Regions from separate parts of the Catenovulum sp. SX2 genome, predicted to be linked through region 2. Evidence: predicted binding sites of a transcription regulator. Region 2 holds the regulator's gene; the other holds the start of a gene.
What was found. Region 2 encodes FliA, which starts transcription of late flagellar genes. Its sites were predicted from a motif close to CTAAAGNTNNNNNNNNNNNNGCCGATA; they were not measured.
Positions count from the first base shown of each region.

Region 1: pomA (flagellar motor protein PomA) is a predicted target of FliA. The motif match lies at 5,057-5,083, and genes of this name have one in related genera.

Region 1 is NZ_CP182493.1:4,032,476-4,040,428, reverse strand. Features, by position in the region: gene ACMZOO_RS17135 (3-deoxy-7-phosphoheptulonate synthase) at 1-247, opposite strand, end outside; gene ACMZOO_RS17130 (VanZ family protein) at 470-883, shown strand; gene ACMZOO_RS17125 (ketopantoate reductase family protein) at 853-1,758, shown strand; gene thiI (tRNA uracil 4-sulfurtransferase ThiI) at 1,755-3,203, opposite strand; gene ACMZOO_RS17115 (flagellar motor protein MotB) at 3,322-4,251, opposite strand; gene pomA (flagellar motor protein PomA) at 4,251-5,012, opposite strand; gene ACMZOO_RS17105 (exodeoxyribonuclease VII small subunit) at 5,229-5,474, shown strand; gene ACMZOO_RS17100 (polyprenyl synthetase family protein) at 5,474-6,358, shown strand; gene dxs (1-deoxy-D-xylulose-5-phosphate synthase) at 6,367-7,953, shown strand, end outside.
Region 2 is NZ_CP182493.1:3,318,053-3,326,005, forward strand. Features, by position in the region: gene flhF (flagellar biosynthesis protein FlhF) at 1-698, shown strand, start outside; gene ACMZOO_RS13800 (MinD/ParA family protein) at 714-1,568, shown strand; gene ACMZOO_RS13805 (RNA polymerase sigma factor FliA) at 1,575-2,297, shown strand; gene cheY (chemotaxis response regulator CheY) at 2,336-2,719, shown strand; gene ACMZOO_RS13815 (protein phosphatase CheZ) at 2,739-3,470, shown strand; gene ACMZOO_RS13820 (chemotaxis protein CheA) at 3,487-5,766, shown strand; gene ACMZOO_RS13825 (protein-glutamate methylesterase/protein-glutamine glutaminase) at 5,808-6,962, shown strand; gene ACMZOO_RS13830 (ParA family protein) at 6,976-7,749, shown strand; gene ACMZOO_RS13835 (chemotaxis protein CheW) at 7,742-7,953, shown strand, end outside.

The sequences.
Region 1 (7,953 bases), 710 kb from region 2:
CATCATGTAGCTGTTTAAGTTTTTTTGCGTAAACAATAGCCGCATCCACATCGTGAATTGAGCAAGGGCCACTAATAACAATTAATCTTTTGTCTTTGCCATGAATTATGTTTGACAATGTTTCACGCGCGTTTGCGATATAATTCAATGCTTTTTCAGAAACCGGTAAATTTTGTTTTAATTTTTCAGGGGTTATCAGTACGGTTTCGTCGTTCACATGAACGTTATTTAAACTATCTTTTAGCATTCAGTTTTATCCAATGAAATCTTGTATTAGTGCGGGGTCACACGTTATGTACCCAAGCTCGCATCTTCAACTAGCTTGGGTATAATTATCCGGGCATTGTAGCGAAAAATGTATTTTATATCAGCATAATTTGCACATTAATAGTGAAAAAAATCTAGCTTCGAAATTACTGAAAAATCGAGTATTATACGCGCTCTCGATTTTGCAGTAGTAATCAATTTAATGTTAGATTTTATAAGACAGACTTATGTAATTCGCACTATCACAGTCTGTACTTTTTTATATGCGACTTACTTATTTTTTGCACCAATAGATCCAAGCAGCGAAGGCCTGTTCCCGCACTTTGATAAATTTGCCCATTTTGTTGTTTTTGGTGCTTTAACTACACTTGGCTGTTTTAGTTATAGTCGTCAACTAACTGACAAAACTAAAACCCACCTAAAATTTAATCTAACTATGGTGATAGTGTTTTTTGCCATTTATGGGGCATCTATTGAATGTTTGCAAGGCAGTTTTTTTGACCGTGAAGCGAGTATGGCTGATTGGTTAGCCGATATGCTGGGTACGCTTACAAGCTTATTTTTATTGTTTAAAACAAGGTTAGCATGCTTACTATTTTGGGTTGCGGCGCGATAGGCTCGACTATAACCCAGCAGTGTTTTATCAATCAAATTGATTTCAACGTATTGCTGAAACCAGCTAATTTTGCACAATCGCCAAACAAGCTGTTGTATTTTACCGATATAAATAAGCAAAAATTTGCTATCCCACTCTCCCCTGCAAGCCAAACTGTCACAAACCTTATTGTCACAGTAAAAGCTTATCAAGTTGAAACAGCCATAAACCAATTACGCCAACAACAAATGATTGCAGCAGATGCCAATATTGTATTACTGCACAATGGCATGGGCACAAAAGCAATAGTAGAGGCGTTACTGCCAAAAGCTAATGTACTGTTAGCCACTACAACTTATGCAGCCTACAGCCAACAAAAGCTGGATGTTGTGCAGACAGGTATTGGACAAGTGCAAATTGAAAATCCATTTACAGATTTAAATGAATGCAGCGAAAAATTTGTAGTATTTAATCAACTTCTTAGCGTTTGGTCACAGGCGAGTTGGCAGGCAAATATTAATGAGATTTTATGGAAAAAACTCTTTATCAATTGCGTGATAAATCCGCTAACGGCAATACATCAGGTCAAAAATGGCCAACTACGCGAGAGTAGATTTTCTGCGGAGATACATGAATTATTAGCGGAGATTTATCAAATATCAGCGCATGTTTGCCCTGCCCTATCCGACGCCGAAATTAAACAAACTGTGTACGAGGTGATTGATAAAACTGCTAATAACTATTCGTCAATGAATAGAGACATAGCGAATAACAGAAAAACTGAGATTGATTTTATAAGCGGCTTTTTATTACAAACAGCAGCAGAACTATCGGTTGATTTGCCAAAACACCAAGCACTTTATCAACAAATAAAGTGCTTGGAGTCTATCAACTAGAGCTGAAATAATTTAACGTTTTTGTAACCTTGCTCTTGTAAATACAACGCTTGTAAACGGCTCATTACGCCTTTTTTACAGTAGAGCAAGTACTCTTTTGATTGGTCTAAGTTTTCGTATTGAGTAGCTAGTTTAAAGAATGGAATATGGATAACTTCAACATCATCAGCTAACTCTAGCGGCTCTAACTCTTCTTCTTCCACAGAACGAATATCAATAACCACTTGGTTAGCATTAATTTCACTAACACTGTCAACTTCTGTAACCGTTTGTTCAGTTTCTGTTCTCAGCTCTTTGATGTCATACAACTTAGCATTGTCTACTACTTGCTCAATCAAAGGCATATGGAAGTTACTTTCTGCTGCAATAACTTTATCTTCTGGCGCTGCGATATTTGGACGCTGAGAAATCACACCACAATATTCCGGCATGGTTTTGGCAAAATCTTCAGTGCCAATTTTACGCGCTAAATCGATAATATCTTGTTTGTCCATAGTGACTAATGGGCGCACCACAAGTGTATCTGTTACTTTATCTATAACAGCTAAATTGGCTAGAGTTTGGCTAGATACTTGCCCTAAAGCTTCACCTGTCACCAAGGCTTTAATGCCCATGCGTTTTGCCGCTAGACTAGCTGCGCGTAACATCATACGCTTTAACACAACGCCCATTAAACCGTTATCGATATTTTCTAATATTTCGGCGACAACAGGCTGGAAATCGACCGAAACAAACTTAACTCTGTGTGAAATACCATACTTAGCCCACAAGAAATAGGATACTTGTTTAACACCTATTTCGTGTGCAGCACCACCTAAATTGAAGAAGATAAAGTGGGTTTTAATCCCACGGCGCATGGTTTCGTAGGTTGCAACGCCTGAATCAAATCCACCTGAAATTAAACTTAAAATTTCGTCTTGCGTTGCTATTGGAAAACCACCTAACCCTTTGTATTTTTCACCCATGACAAATAACTGGTCATTAGCCACTTCTAACATAACAGTTACGTCTGGATCTTTGAGTTTAACTTTTGCTGAAGCTACTGTTTGGTTTAAAAAGCCACCGACATATTGCTCTAAATCTTTCGATTTAAAATCGTGACTACCACGGCGTTTTACCCTTACACAAAAACTTTTGTTTTCTATTAAGTGCTGGGCATGCGGCAAAACAATCGCACAGGTATCGTCAAATGAAACAAACGGATATTGCTTCACTTCAGAGAAGTTGGTTACCCCAGGTATACACTGCATACGCTCGATTATAACATCGCGTTTATCGTCGCTACCTCTGACTTCAACACAGTCCCATTGGCGTTGAACCCAAGCCTTTTCATCCACTTTACGCAAAACATTTTTGATATTGCTTTCTAATATTTTGGTAAAACGTTGGCGCACCGAACGACTTTTAATCGAAATTTCTGGGTGCATTTTAACAATAAACTTGATCATGGCTTGTTACTTGTAGCGACTAAAAGGCTGGCGATTATACAGAGTTTGTCCGGCAGATTGAATAACAAAATGCAGCCATTGATTGGCTGCACATGATAGAGACTGTTGTGCGGAGTTAAGGCGAAACTGTAATAGGATCAGATTCTTTCGCTTTGCCTTGCATAATCGCAATTTCAACACGACGGTTACGGCGACGATTCTCCAAAGTATTATTTGGCACGAGCGGACGAGTGTCAGCATGACCAACAACAATTAAACGATTAGGATCAAAACCCGGTGTTCTAACCATCTCATGCGCAACGGCTACTGCACGTTTACTCGATAGTTCCCAATTAGACGCATATAATTCTGAGGTGACGGTTTGGTTATCAGTGTGACCAGAAACGGTAATTTCGCCTGGCACTTGAGTTAATAACTTAGCGACCTGTTGAATAATAGGTTTAAATTGCGACTGTAAAAACGCAGAGCCTGACGGAAACGCGCCGTTTTCACGAATGCGGATAATAATTTGTTGGCCTAAGGATTCTAACTCAATCGCGCCATCAACAATTTGTTGTTCTAACTGTTGGGCTATTTTCTTAACGAGTTCGCTGATTTCTTCGGCACTTGACGTGGATTCAGCAGTAGAAGATTGTTGATTAGCTGTATCCGATGCCGTACCACCACGTTGGTCACCCCTTTGTTTTTGGCGACCACCAGATGAATCTTCATCGCCTGCTTCAAACTCTAAAGTTTGCTGGGTCATTTCAACGGTTTGCTGTTGTATGGTTTCAATTGGCGTTGGATCAGGTCTACCAGGGCGGAACTCCTGCGCTATAACAGAAGTACCTTTAGGAATATCTTTAATTTCAAGTTTATTTTGCACACCAAATGCAAATTTCATAGAACCTGCTATCTGCTTAAATTTAAGCACATCCATCTCTGAGAATGCTAACAGCAATACGAAGAAACACATCAACAACGACATTAAATCCGCAAAGGTGCCCATCCACGCAGGTAAACCTTCGGGAGGGCATTTCTTGCACGGAGGGCAATCATCCGCCATTAGGCTTCCTCCCCGACGGAGCGTTTAGATTCAGCGATGTAGTTTTTAAGTACCCCTTCAATTACCCTAGGGTTTTGCCCGTCTTGAATACCAAGAATGGCATCCAAAATTAATAACTGATTTAATTTTTCTTCTTCGGTTCTAAGTTGAAGTTTAGCTGCAAGCGGTAATGCTATAACGTTAGATAAAAACGCACCGTACAAAGTTGTTAATAACGCAACCGCCATTGCAGGACCTATCGCTTTCGGGTCGTCCATGTTTGATAACATAGCAACCAAACCGATAAGCGTACCTATCATACCCATAGCAGGTGCTACGTCACCTAAAGCCTTGAGTAAACTAACACCAGCTTCATGGCGCTCGGTTGTTAGTTCAATGTCTTTAGAAAGGGTTGCTTTAACCACATCGCCGTCATGGCCGTCTACCAACATATCAACCCCTTTACGCATAAAGGGATTATCAATTTGTGCTTCTTCTAATGCTAAAAAACCACCTTTACGTGCAGCATCAGCCATTTCAACTGATTTTTGGATAAGCTCTTCTGGGGTTTCAATCTTAAACATGAAAGCTTTACCCATAACTTTACCAATGCCAAAAAACTGCCCCATAGTAAAGTTAGACAAAACAACGAATAAAGATCCACAGAAAACGATTAATACAGATGGTACATCGGCAAACATGCCCAAATCGCCACCAAGCATCATCGCCATTACAATAAAGCCAACTGCTCCTACTATCCCAACGACCGTTGCTAGATCCACTATTCGCCTCCCAAACAGGTGATTTATATTTATTTTAACTCAATTATCGACAATACCAGCAAAATATTTAGTTTTTTCATTTGCTTAATATCTAAATAGTGTCACTTTGGTTAAAAATAACTCAAGCAAGCCGTAAAAACACAATTGTTGCTTTGGCATTAGCTTATTTAAGGCTAAAATTAGCGGCTTTAACAAACTAGCAACTTGAGAAACAATATGGCCGCGAAAAAACCAGAAAATATGTCGCTAGAAGAAAGTATTCAAGAATTAGAACAACTCGTCAATGTAATGGACGATGGGCAACAATCTATTGAAGATGCACTAAAACAATATGAACGTGGTGTTGCATTAATTAGAGCAAGCCAACAAAAATTGCAGCAAGCAGAACAAAAAATAAAAATATTGCAGCAAAAAGACGACCATATAGAAATGGTTGAGTGTAAACCTGAAGATTTAGAATAATGAGCCTATTCGACCAGCTGCAACAATTTCAAACTTGGTTTAATGCCGAGATAGACAAGGCATTTGCGCATATAGACCAAAACATAGCGGATAAACTTCACCAAGCGATGCAATACAGTGTTAGCAACGGCGGTAAACGTGTCCGTCCTTTCATAATGCATACTGTGGGTCGAATGCTAGATATTGACGATAAAACTTTGTTACCAGCGTCAATCGCATTAGAGTGCATACATAGTTATTCGCTTGTCCACGATGATTTACCGGCTATGGATGACGATGAGCTTCGCCGCGGCAAACCAACCTGTCATATTCAATTTGATGAAGCTACGGCCATTTTAGCCGGAGATAGCCTGCAAACTTTAGCTTTTGAATTAATCGCTAATGCAGATGTATGCGCTGAAATAAAAGTTAGCTGGATGCAAGAACTGGCGAACCGCTCAGGTTACCACGGTATGTGCGGCGGCCAAGCGTTGGACTTAGCAGGTGAAAACACACAACTAACAGTTGAGCAATTAGAAAATATTCATTTGCTGAAAACCGCTGCCTTATTACGCGCAGCTGTAAATATGGCAACGGCCTGTAAACCAGCTATGGATAAATCTGAAAAGATTAAACTGGACAATTTCGCTAAAAACATTGGTTTAGCTTTTCAAATTCAAGATGACATTTTGGATGTAACTTCTACCACTGAAATGCTTGGAAAACCGCAAGGTTCAGACGAAAAACTTAATAAAAGCACCTACCCAGGTATTTTAGGTTTGGAACAAGCGATACAAAAAGCGGATCAAGTATATCAGAATGCACTAGAGCAAATTGATAATCTTCCCTACAATACACAAACTCTATTTGAATTTGCTCAATTTATAGTACAACGCAAACACTAACGGCACTCATGACTATTAATATTAACAAATACCCTTTACTTAGGCTGATAAACGAACCAGAAGATTTACGCAGCATGCCGGTATCTGAGCTACCAGCAGTTGCTAATGAATTACGCCAATACTTGTTGGCTTGTGTCAGTCAAAGCAGTGGGCACTTTGCTTCAGGATTAGGTGCAGTTGAGTTAACCGTAGCGCTGCACTATGTTTATAACACGCCGTTTGACCAAATTATTTGGGACGTTGGTCATCAAGCTTATCCACACAAAATATTAACCGGTCGCCGTGAGCAAATTCATACTATTCGCCAGTTAAATGGCTTACATCCCTTCCCATGGCGTGAAGAAAGTGAATTCGACACTTTGAGTGTTGGTCATTCATCAACTTCAATTAGCGCCGCTTTGGGTATTGCAATAGCGGCAGAAAAAGAAAAGAAAAACCGCCAAGCTGTTGCCATTATAGGCGATGGCGCTATTACAGCAGGTATGGCATTTGAAGCCTTGAATCATGCAGGCGATTTAAAGAAAAACATGTTAGTTATTTTAAATGATAACGACATGTCTATTTCAGAAAATGTTGGTGCGCTTAATCAGCATTTAGCCAAACTATTATCAGGCTCTGTGTACACATCATTCAGAGAAAGTGGTAAAAAAATATTAAGTGGTTTACCGCCCATTAAAGAGCTGGCAAGCAAAGCTGAAGAACATTTAAAAGGCATGATAGCACCAGGTACTATCTTTGAAGAACTTGGCTTTAATTATATAGGCCCAATTGATGGGCATGATGTACAAGGTTTAGTCGAAACTTTAAAAAACATGCGTAGCCTCAAAGGCCCGCAGTTTTTACATATAGTGACCAAAAAAGGCAAAGGATATCACCCTGCAGAGCAAGACCCTATTGGTTATCACGCTGTACCTAAATTCGATTTAACTAAATCAGAATTACCGAGTAAAAAACCACAATCCCCCACCTACTCTCAAGTATTTGGTCAATGGTTGTGTGATATGGCGAAAAAAGACGACAAACTAATGGCAATCACGCCTGCAATGCGTGAAGGCTCTGGTATGGTTAAGTTTTCGCGTGAATACCCAAAACAGTATTTTGATACAGCTATAGCAGAGCAACATGCTGTGACATTAGCAGCAGGCATGGCTATTCAAGGGCTAAAACCCGTTGTTGCAATATATTCGACCTTTTTACAACGCGGCTATGACCAACTGATCCACGATGTAGCACTACAAAAATTACCTGTGTTATTTGCAGTAGATCGCGCTGGTATCGTTGGTGCAGACGGTCCAACGCATCAAGGTACATTTGATATAAGCTTTTTACGCTTTATCCCTAATTTAATTGTAATGACCCCGAGCGATGAAAATGAATGTCGCCAAATGCTCTACACAGGTCATCAAGCGAATTTACCTGCGGTTGTTCGCTACCCAAGAGGTCAAGGCCCACAAGTTGATATTAACTGTGAAATGAGCCTGCTAGAAATTGGCAAAGCGCATAAGAAACGCACAGGACAAAAAATAGCGATTCTAAACTTCGGTCACTTAGGTCAATTCGCTGAAAAAGCAGCGGAAACACTTAATGCCAGTTAT
Region 2 (7,953 bases):
TAACAAATCAAATTAATGTAACCAACAATGACATAATGCGTCGTGGTGGCGTAGTGGCATTGTTAGGGCCAACCGGCGTGGGTAAAACAACCACAGTGGCTAAGCTAGCTGCGCATTTCGCGAAAAAACATGGTGCAGACTCAGTTGCTTTAGTAACAACCGACACATATCGCATTGGTGCACATGAACAATTACAAACTTATGCGAAAATTATTGGCTGTCCGTGTAAGGTTGTATCACACTCAGAAGAATTGGCTGATACACTTCACCAGTTACGTAATCGTAAACTAGTATTAATTGACACCGCAGGTGTTGGCCAACGTGATTTACGTTTAGCTGAACAATTAGATAGCCTGATGAAATCAACTAATGTTAAGATTCGAAGTTACTTAGTATTACAGGCTACAGCACAGCGCCGCGTTTTAATGGAAGCTGTGCAACAATTTAAACGAATTTCGTTATCAGGTTGTATTTTCACCAAATTAGATGAAAGCATGAGTTTGGGAGAAATTATTAGTGTTGCCATTCAAAATGCCCTGCCAATCGGGTATCTTACTGATGGTCAGCGCGTGCCAGAGGATATAAAAGCAGCAAGTGCACAATATTTAACCGATAAGGCAGCCGGATTAATGGACGAAAGAGATTTTTCTCATCCATACTGGTTTACAGATGGCGCAAGACAGCCTATATATAAATAAGAATTTATGAAGATAATGAACCAGTTAGGTGATCAGGCCAATGGCCTTCGAAATATGAAGCAAAAAAGAGTAAAAGTAATTGCAGTCACAGGCGGCAAAGGTGGCGTTGGTAAAAGCAATGTATCGCTGAATATGGCTGTTGCAATGGCACAGCAAGGCAAGCGTGTACTCGTTTTTGATGCTGACTTAGGTTTAGCCAATGTTGACGTAATGTTGGGATTGCGTGTAGAGAAGAATTTATCTCATTTATTAGCGGGAGAATGTGGCTTAGACGACATATTGTTAACAGGTCCGCATGGTATTCAAATTGTTCCTGCTACTTCTGGTACACGTAATATGGTTGAGCTAACGCCACAGGAGCACGCTGGCTTAATCCGAGCATTTAGTGAATTGCAAAAAGATTTTGATGTATTAATTGTTGATACCGCAGCAGGTATTTCTGACATGGTGCTGAGTTTTTCCCGTGCAGCACAAGATGTCATGGTTGTGGTATGTGATGAACCCACCTCAATTACAGATGCTTACGCATTAATGAAAGTATTGAATCGTGATTTTGGCGTATTTCGTTTCAAAATAGTTGCCAACATGGTTCGTTCAATGCGTGAAGGTCAAGAATTATTTGCTAAACTATCCAAAGTTACTGATAGATTTTTAGACGTAGCCATTGAATTGGTTGCGATAATACCGTTTGACGAAAATATTAGAAAATCGGTCAGACGACAGAAAACAATCGTAGATGCGTTTCCGAAATCACCTGCCGCTATCGCCTTTAAAACCTTGGCGGCAAAAGCGGGACGCTGGCCCATACCAGATAATGCAACTGGGCATCTAGAATTTTTCATTGAACAATTGGTTGCACCAGGAGCTTAGTCTGTTGTGAATAAAGTGGCGGCTTACCAAACTGTAGATCAAAAACAGGCATTGGTGGAAATGCATGCTGGTTTAGTTAAACGCATCGCTCATCATATGATGGCGCGTTTACCCGCCAGTGTTCAGGTTGATGACCTGATTCAAGCTGGCATGATAGGTTTGCTTGAAGCTTCGAAAAATTTTGATGGTAGTAAAGGCGCAAGTTTTGAAACTTTCGCTGGTATTCGAATTCGAGGTGCAATGTTAGACGAGATCCGTCGTGGTGATTGGGCACCTCGTTCTGTACACAAAAACAGCCGTATGATTTCTCAAGCAATCGCCGAAGTAGAAAAAGAAACTGGCCGTGATGCAAGAGATGCAGAAGTAGCTGAAAAACTTGATATTTCGCTAGATGAGTACCATCATATTTTAAATGATGTAAATTGTGGCAAGATAATTGGCATCGAAGATTTAGGTGTTACCGAAGACGTTATCGGTAGTCCCGACAGCAAAAATGCTGACGAGCCATTTGAAGATATGGCTCATGGCGCTTTCCAAGGCGCCTTAGTCAAGGCAATTGAAACTTTACCCGAAAGAGAAGCGTTAGTTTTATCCTTGTACTATGATGAAGAATTAAACTTAAAAGAAATCGGTGCAGTGTTAGACGTAAGTGAATCGCGCGTGAGTCAGATTCACAGCCAAGCTATGCACAGGTTAAAAGCCAGATTAAAAAGCTGGCAACAGATATAATTTGATTTGCTACATAATAATCGCGAGCGGAGGAAGCTTTGGACAAGAATATGAAAGTGCTAGTTGTAGACGATTTCTCAACTATGCGACGCATTATTAAGAACTTACTGCGAGACCTAGGTTTTACAAATGTGTCAGAAGCAGATGACGGCGCTACTGCCTTGCCTATGTTGCAAAATGGTGATTTTGAATTTGTTGTAACAGATTGGAATATGCCAGGCATGCAAGGCATCGACTTGTTAAGAGCCATTCGTGCAGATGCAAAATTAAAACATATCCCTGTTTTAATGGTTACGGCAGAAGCGAAAAAAGAACAGATTATTGCAGCAGCTCAAGCTGGTGTAAATGGATACATAGTTAAACCATTTACCGCAGCTACATTAAAAGAGAAGCTCGATAAGATATTCGAACGTTTAGGTTAAGTGATTTAGGAGAATTCTATTGTTGCCAAATGCTCCTAAAATCAGTTTGGAAGATGCTAGACGGTTAGTTGCTAGCCTTGAACAAGGTGACAACGACACTGCCAATCAAATTATTGACTCCGCTACGCAAGCTGCGTCTGTAGAGCTTTTTGAAGAAGTAGGCAAGCTGACGCGACAGTTGCACAACTCTATAGGCGATTTTCAACTAGATGTGAGAATTGCCGACTTAGCGACAGAAGATATTCCTGATGCTAAAAACCGTTTAAGTTACGTAATGGAAATGACCGAAAAAGCAGCCAATAAAACTATGGATGCTGTGGAGGATTGTTTGCCGATTGCAGAGGGCTTAGACGATAATATTAAAGATATAATTCCGACTTGGGATAAACTAATGAATCGCCAAATCGAGCTAAGTGAATTTAAAACACTTTGTCATGATTTGGACAGTTTATTAAAGAAATCGCAAGGTGATGCCGAAAGCTTAAAGACGCGATTAAACGATGTATTAATGGCTCAAGACTTTCAAGATTTAACAGGCCAGGTCATTCGTCGAGTAATTGAACTAGTAAAAGAAGTAGAAGATAACTTAATTCATTTACTTACCGTATTTGGTGAACCACAACCAGCTGAAAAAACAGACAAAGCGGTTAATGAAGGTCCAGAAGGGCCAATCATTGACGCGGAAGAAAGGGTGGATGCGGTTTCCAATCAAGATGAAGTGGATGATCTTTTGTCGAGTTTAGGTTTTTAATTAGGGGACAGGTTCCATGAGCTTTGATGTAGATGAAGATATATTGCAGGATTTTTTGGTCGAAGCGGCTGAAATTCTGGAACTGTTATCTGAGCAGCTAGTGGAGCTTGAGAATAATCCAGAAGATTCTAATTTACTCAATGCAATCTTCCGAGGATTTCACACCGTAAAAGGTGGCGCAGGCTTCCTAGCGATGACAGCACTAGTTGACGCTTGTCATGGTGCTGAGAATGTATTTGATATTTTGCGTAAAGGGCAACGTGAAGTTACCCCTGAATTAATGGATGTTATTTTACAAGCGTTGGATACTATCAACGTCATGTTTGCGCAAATTCAAAATAGAGAAAGTCCAGAGCCAGCAGATCCTCAATTATTGGACACTTTACACAAACTCAGTGAACCAGCGTCAGCCGATGAAGCCGCCATCTCAGCACCCGCTCCAGCAATAGAAGAACCTATTGGCGATGATTCAATAGAGTTTTTTGATTCAGCTTTAGATGAACCTGAAGTTGATTCTACACCAGCTAGCGCGAGTGAATCTTCGGCGCCACTGGATGAAATTACCGATGATGAATTTGAAAAATTATTGGATCAATTACATGGTGCGAATAAAGGGCCAACAAGTACAGGCTCACCAGCGCCTGCACCAGCACCAGCTGTAGCCGCGGCACCAGCATCTTCATCGACAGATGAAATAACCGATGACGAATTTGAAGCTCTGTTAGATGAATTGCACGGTAAAGGGCAGTTTAGTTCAAATGATTCTGCGCCAGCTCCGTCAGCAACGCCTGCGCCATCGCCAGCTGTTACTGCTGCAAGCTCAGGCGATGACATTTCAGATGACGAATTTGAAGCTTTATTAGACCAGTTACATGGTAAAGGAAAAGGTCCTTCTGCTGAATCTGCTCCTGCGCCAGCGGCACCTAGTCCGAGCCCCGAAGCAAAAGCGCCAGCTCAGACTCCAGCCGCTAAAACGCCTGCACCAAGTCCAGCTCCCAAAGCAGCACCCGCTCCGAGCCCTACAGCTAAAGCACCTGCTCCAAGTCCAGCACCAGCTGCTAAAACAGCCGCGCCGGCAGCTGCAGCTGAAAAGAAAAAAGCGCCAGCGCCAGCCCCTGCAGCTGAAACAACAGTGCGGGTTGACACTAAACGCCTTGACCAAATTATGAATATGGTTGGTGAATTAGTGCTAGTGCGTAATCGTTTGGTTAGTTTAGGTATCAATGTAAACGACGAAGATATGTCCAAAGCGATCGCTAATTTGGATGTAGTCACTGGGGATTTGCAAGGTGCGGTAATGAAAACGCGTATGCAGCCAATCAAAAAAGTATTTGGTCGTTTTCCGCGAGTGGTACGTGACTTAGCTCGTTCATTGAACAAAGAAATAACTTTGTTGTTAGAAGGTGAAGAAACCGATTTAGATAAAAACTTGGTTGAGGCGTTAGCCGATCCACTTGTGCATTTAGTTCGAAACTCAGTCGATCATGGTATTGAAATGCCAGATGTACGTAGTGCCAGTGGTAAAGCACGTTGTGGTACTGTTAAGCTTTCTGCATCGCAAGAAGGGGACCATATATTATTAACCATCGCTGATGATGGTGCTGGTATGGATCCTGAAAAGCTTAAAGAAAAAGCAATCAAAAACGGTATTATGGATTCAGACGCTGCGGCACGCATGTCTGATTCCGAAGCTTATAATCTAATTTTTGCGCCAGGTTTTTCGACCAAAGAGCAGATATCCGACATATCTGGTCGTGGTGTGGGTATGGACGTTGTTAAAACGAAAATTACTCAACTTAACGGCTCTGTTGTTATTAAATCTGAAAAAGGTGTTGGTACTCAATTAGATATTAAAGTGCCATTGACCTTGGCAATACTACCAACTTTAATGGTGATAGTTTCAGGGCAAACTTTTGCATTGCCACTTGCTGGTGTCAGCGAAATTATCAATCTAGACTTGAAAAAAACCAATACGGTTGATGGTCAGTTAACTATGATAGTGCGTAAAAAAGCGATACCACTATTTTATTTGCAAGATTGGTTAACTCGTAACGATAAAAAACAAAAACGCGGTAATCGCAATATTGGCCATGTAGTCGTAGTACAAGTTGGAGCGGGCAAACAAGTTGGTTTTGTTGTCGATTCTCTAATTGGTCAAGAAGAAGTGGTGATTAAACCGTTAGACGCTTTACTTCAAGGCACGCCTGGCATGGCCGGTGCGACCATTACCAGTGATGGCGGCATTGCGCTTATTTTAGATGTGCCAGGTATGCTTAAAAAATACGCTAAACGCTAATATCGTTTAGTTATCTCTGGACAAAATTTAAGGCGGAGTTCATGCCGATTCGTGTTTTGGTAGTAGACGACTCAAGTTTTTTTAGAAGACGGGTGTCGGAAATAATAGATCAAGATCCAGACTTGACTGTTGTAGATACTGCATTAAACGGTAAAGACGCTTTAGAAAAAGCCATGAAGCTCAAACCTGACGTTATTACTATGGATGTGGAAATGCCTGTGATGGATGGCATTTCTTCTGTGCGTGAGATAATGAAGAAGTATCCCACGCCTATTTTAATGTTTTCGTCGTTAACTCATGATGGTGCGCAAGCCACACTTGATGCATTAGAAGCCGGCGCTTTAGATTTTTTACCGAAAAAGTTTGAAGATATTGCCCGCAATAAAGATGAAGCAGTAAACCTGCTGCAGACCCGAATAAAACAAATCTCCAAACGACGCATTAGTATGCGTATGGCTGCGCTTAAGTCTGCTGGGACAAACAGATTTGCCACTCGAAGCCAAATTGCTTCTCGGGTTGAAAAGAAAGAAACAGCTGTTCCAGAGCAGTCTACCAGAGCGCAATTAGAAGCAATTCAATCAAAACGTCGAGCTGTTAGCCCAACTAAAAATGCGGGCAGTTATAAAATGCTTGCCATTGGCACATCAACCGGTGGACCCGTTGCGTTACAAACCATTTTAACTAAGTTACCGAAAAACTTTCCGACGCCTATTTTGTTAATTCAGCATATGCCTGCAGCTTTTACCTCAGCTTTCGCTGCAAGGTTGGACAGCATGTGTGAAATTTCGGTCAAAGAAGCACAAAATGGTGATGTATTAAAAGCTGGCTGCGCTTATTTAGCACCTGGCGGCAAACAAATGATGGTGGATGGTGTTGGCAGTGGCGCTCGAATTCTAATCAAAGAAGATAACTCAGATAGATTGACATATAAGCCGAGCGTAGATGTGACCTTCGCATCTGTCGGTAAAGCCTATAAAGGGCAAGTGCTGGCGTTAATTTTGACTGGTATGGGCGCTGATGGTCGAGATGGGGCTAAATTTTTGCAGCAACAAGGTGCGACGATATGGGCGCAAGATGAGGAGTCTTGTGTTGTTTATGGTATGCCTCAGGCTGTCGCGAGTGCAGGAATTTCTTCAGAATCTATTGCATTAAACCAAATGGCTGACAGAATAAAGAACGAATTTAGTTTGCAATGATTAAGGGTCACTTTTGATAGTTTGGACGATTGCCAATCAAAAAGGAGGCGTTGGCAAAACAACAACAACGGTAACGTTAGGTGGGATCCTTGCTGAACGCGGAAAACGGGTATTACTAATTGATACCGATCCTCACGCATCTTTAACTTATTATTTTGGCATTGACTCCGAAGAATTAGACAACAGTGTTTTTGATTTGTTTGTAAAACGCAACTCAATGAACAAAGAGCAACTGTTGCAAATGTTGTGTCCAACTTCTATTGCTAATATGGATATATTACCAGCCACTATGGCGCTTGCGACTTTAGACAGACGCATGGGTAATCAAGGTGGTATGGGACTTGTTCTAAAAAAAGCGATACACCTTTTGCAGGATGAATATGACTACGCGCTAATTGATTGTCCACCTGTACTTGGGGTACTTATGGTTAACGCCTTGGCAGCTTGTGAACGCATATTAGTACCGGTACAGACTGAGTTTTTGGCATTAAAAGGTTTAGAAAGAATGATGAGAACCTTGTTTTTAATGGCAAAATCACAAAAAAAGCATTATAAGTACACTATAGTTCCAACTATGTTTGACAAGCGTACCCGAGCATCGTTAGAAGCGTATAAAGAATTGAAAAAGGTTTACGGGGATGATGTTTGGTCAAGTGTTATACCCGTTGACACCAAATTTAGAGATGCAAGTTTAGAGCAGTTGGTACCGTCAATGTATGCACCTAAATCTAGAGGTGTATTTGCGTACAACTCGTTATTAACATTTGTATCGGAGTTAGATGATTAGGGCCATGAGTAAAGGTGTATTTGCTAACGAAGAGGTAATGGAAGAATACCTCAACGCTTTATTAACGGAAGAAGTTGATCTTGCTGTGGCACCTGCACCCAAAGCTCAAGAAAAAGTGGTAGCGAAAGAAATCGCTCGACCTTATGCACCAGCAGCAGAACGTGTAAAACCAGTTGAAGAACTGCTAAAACAAGTTGAAATACC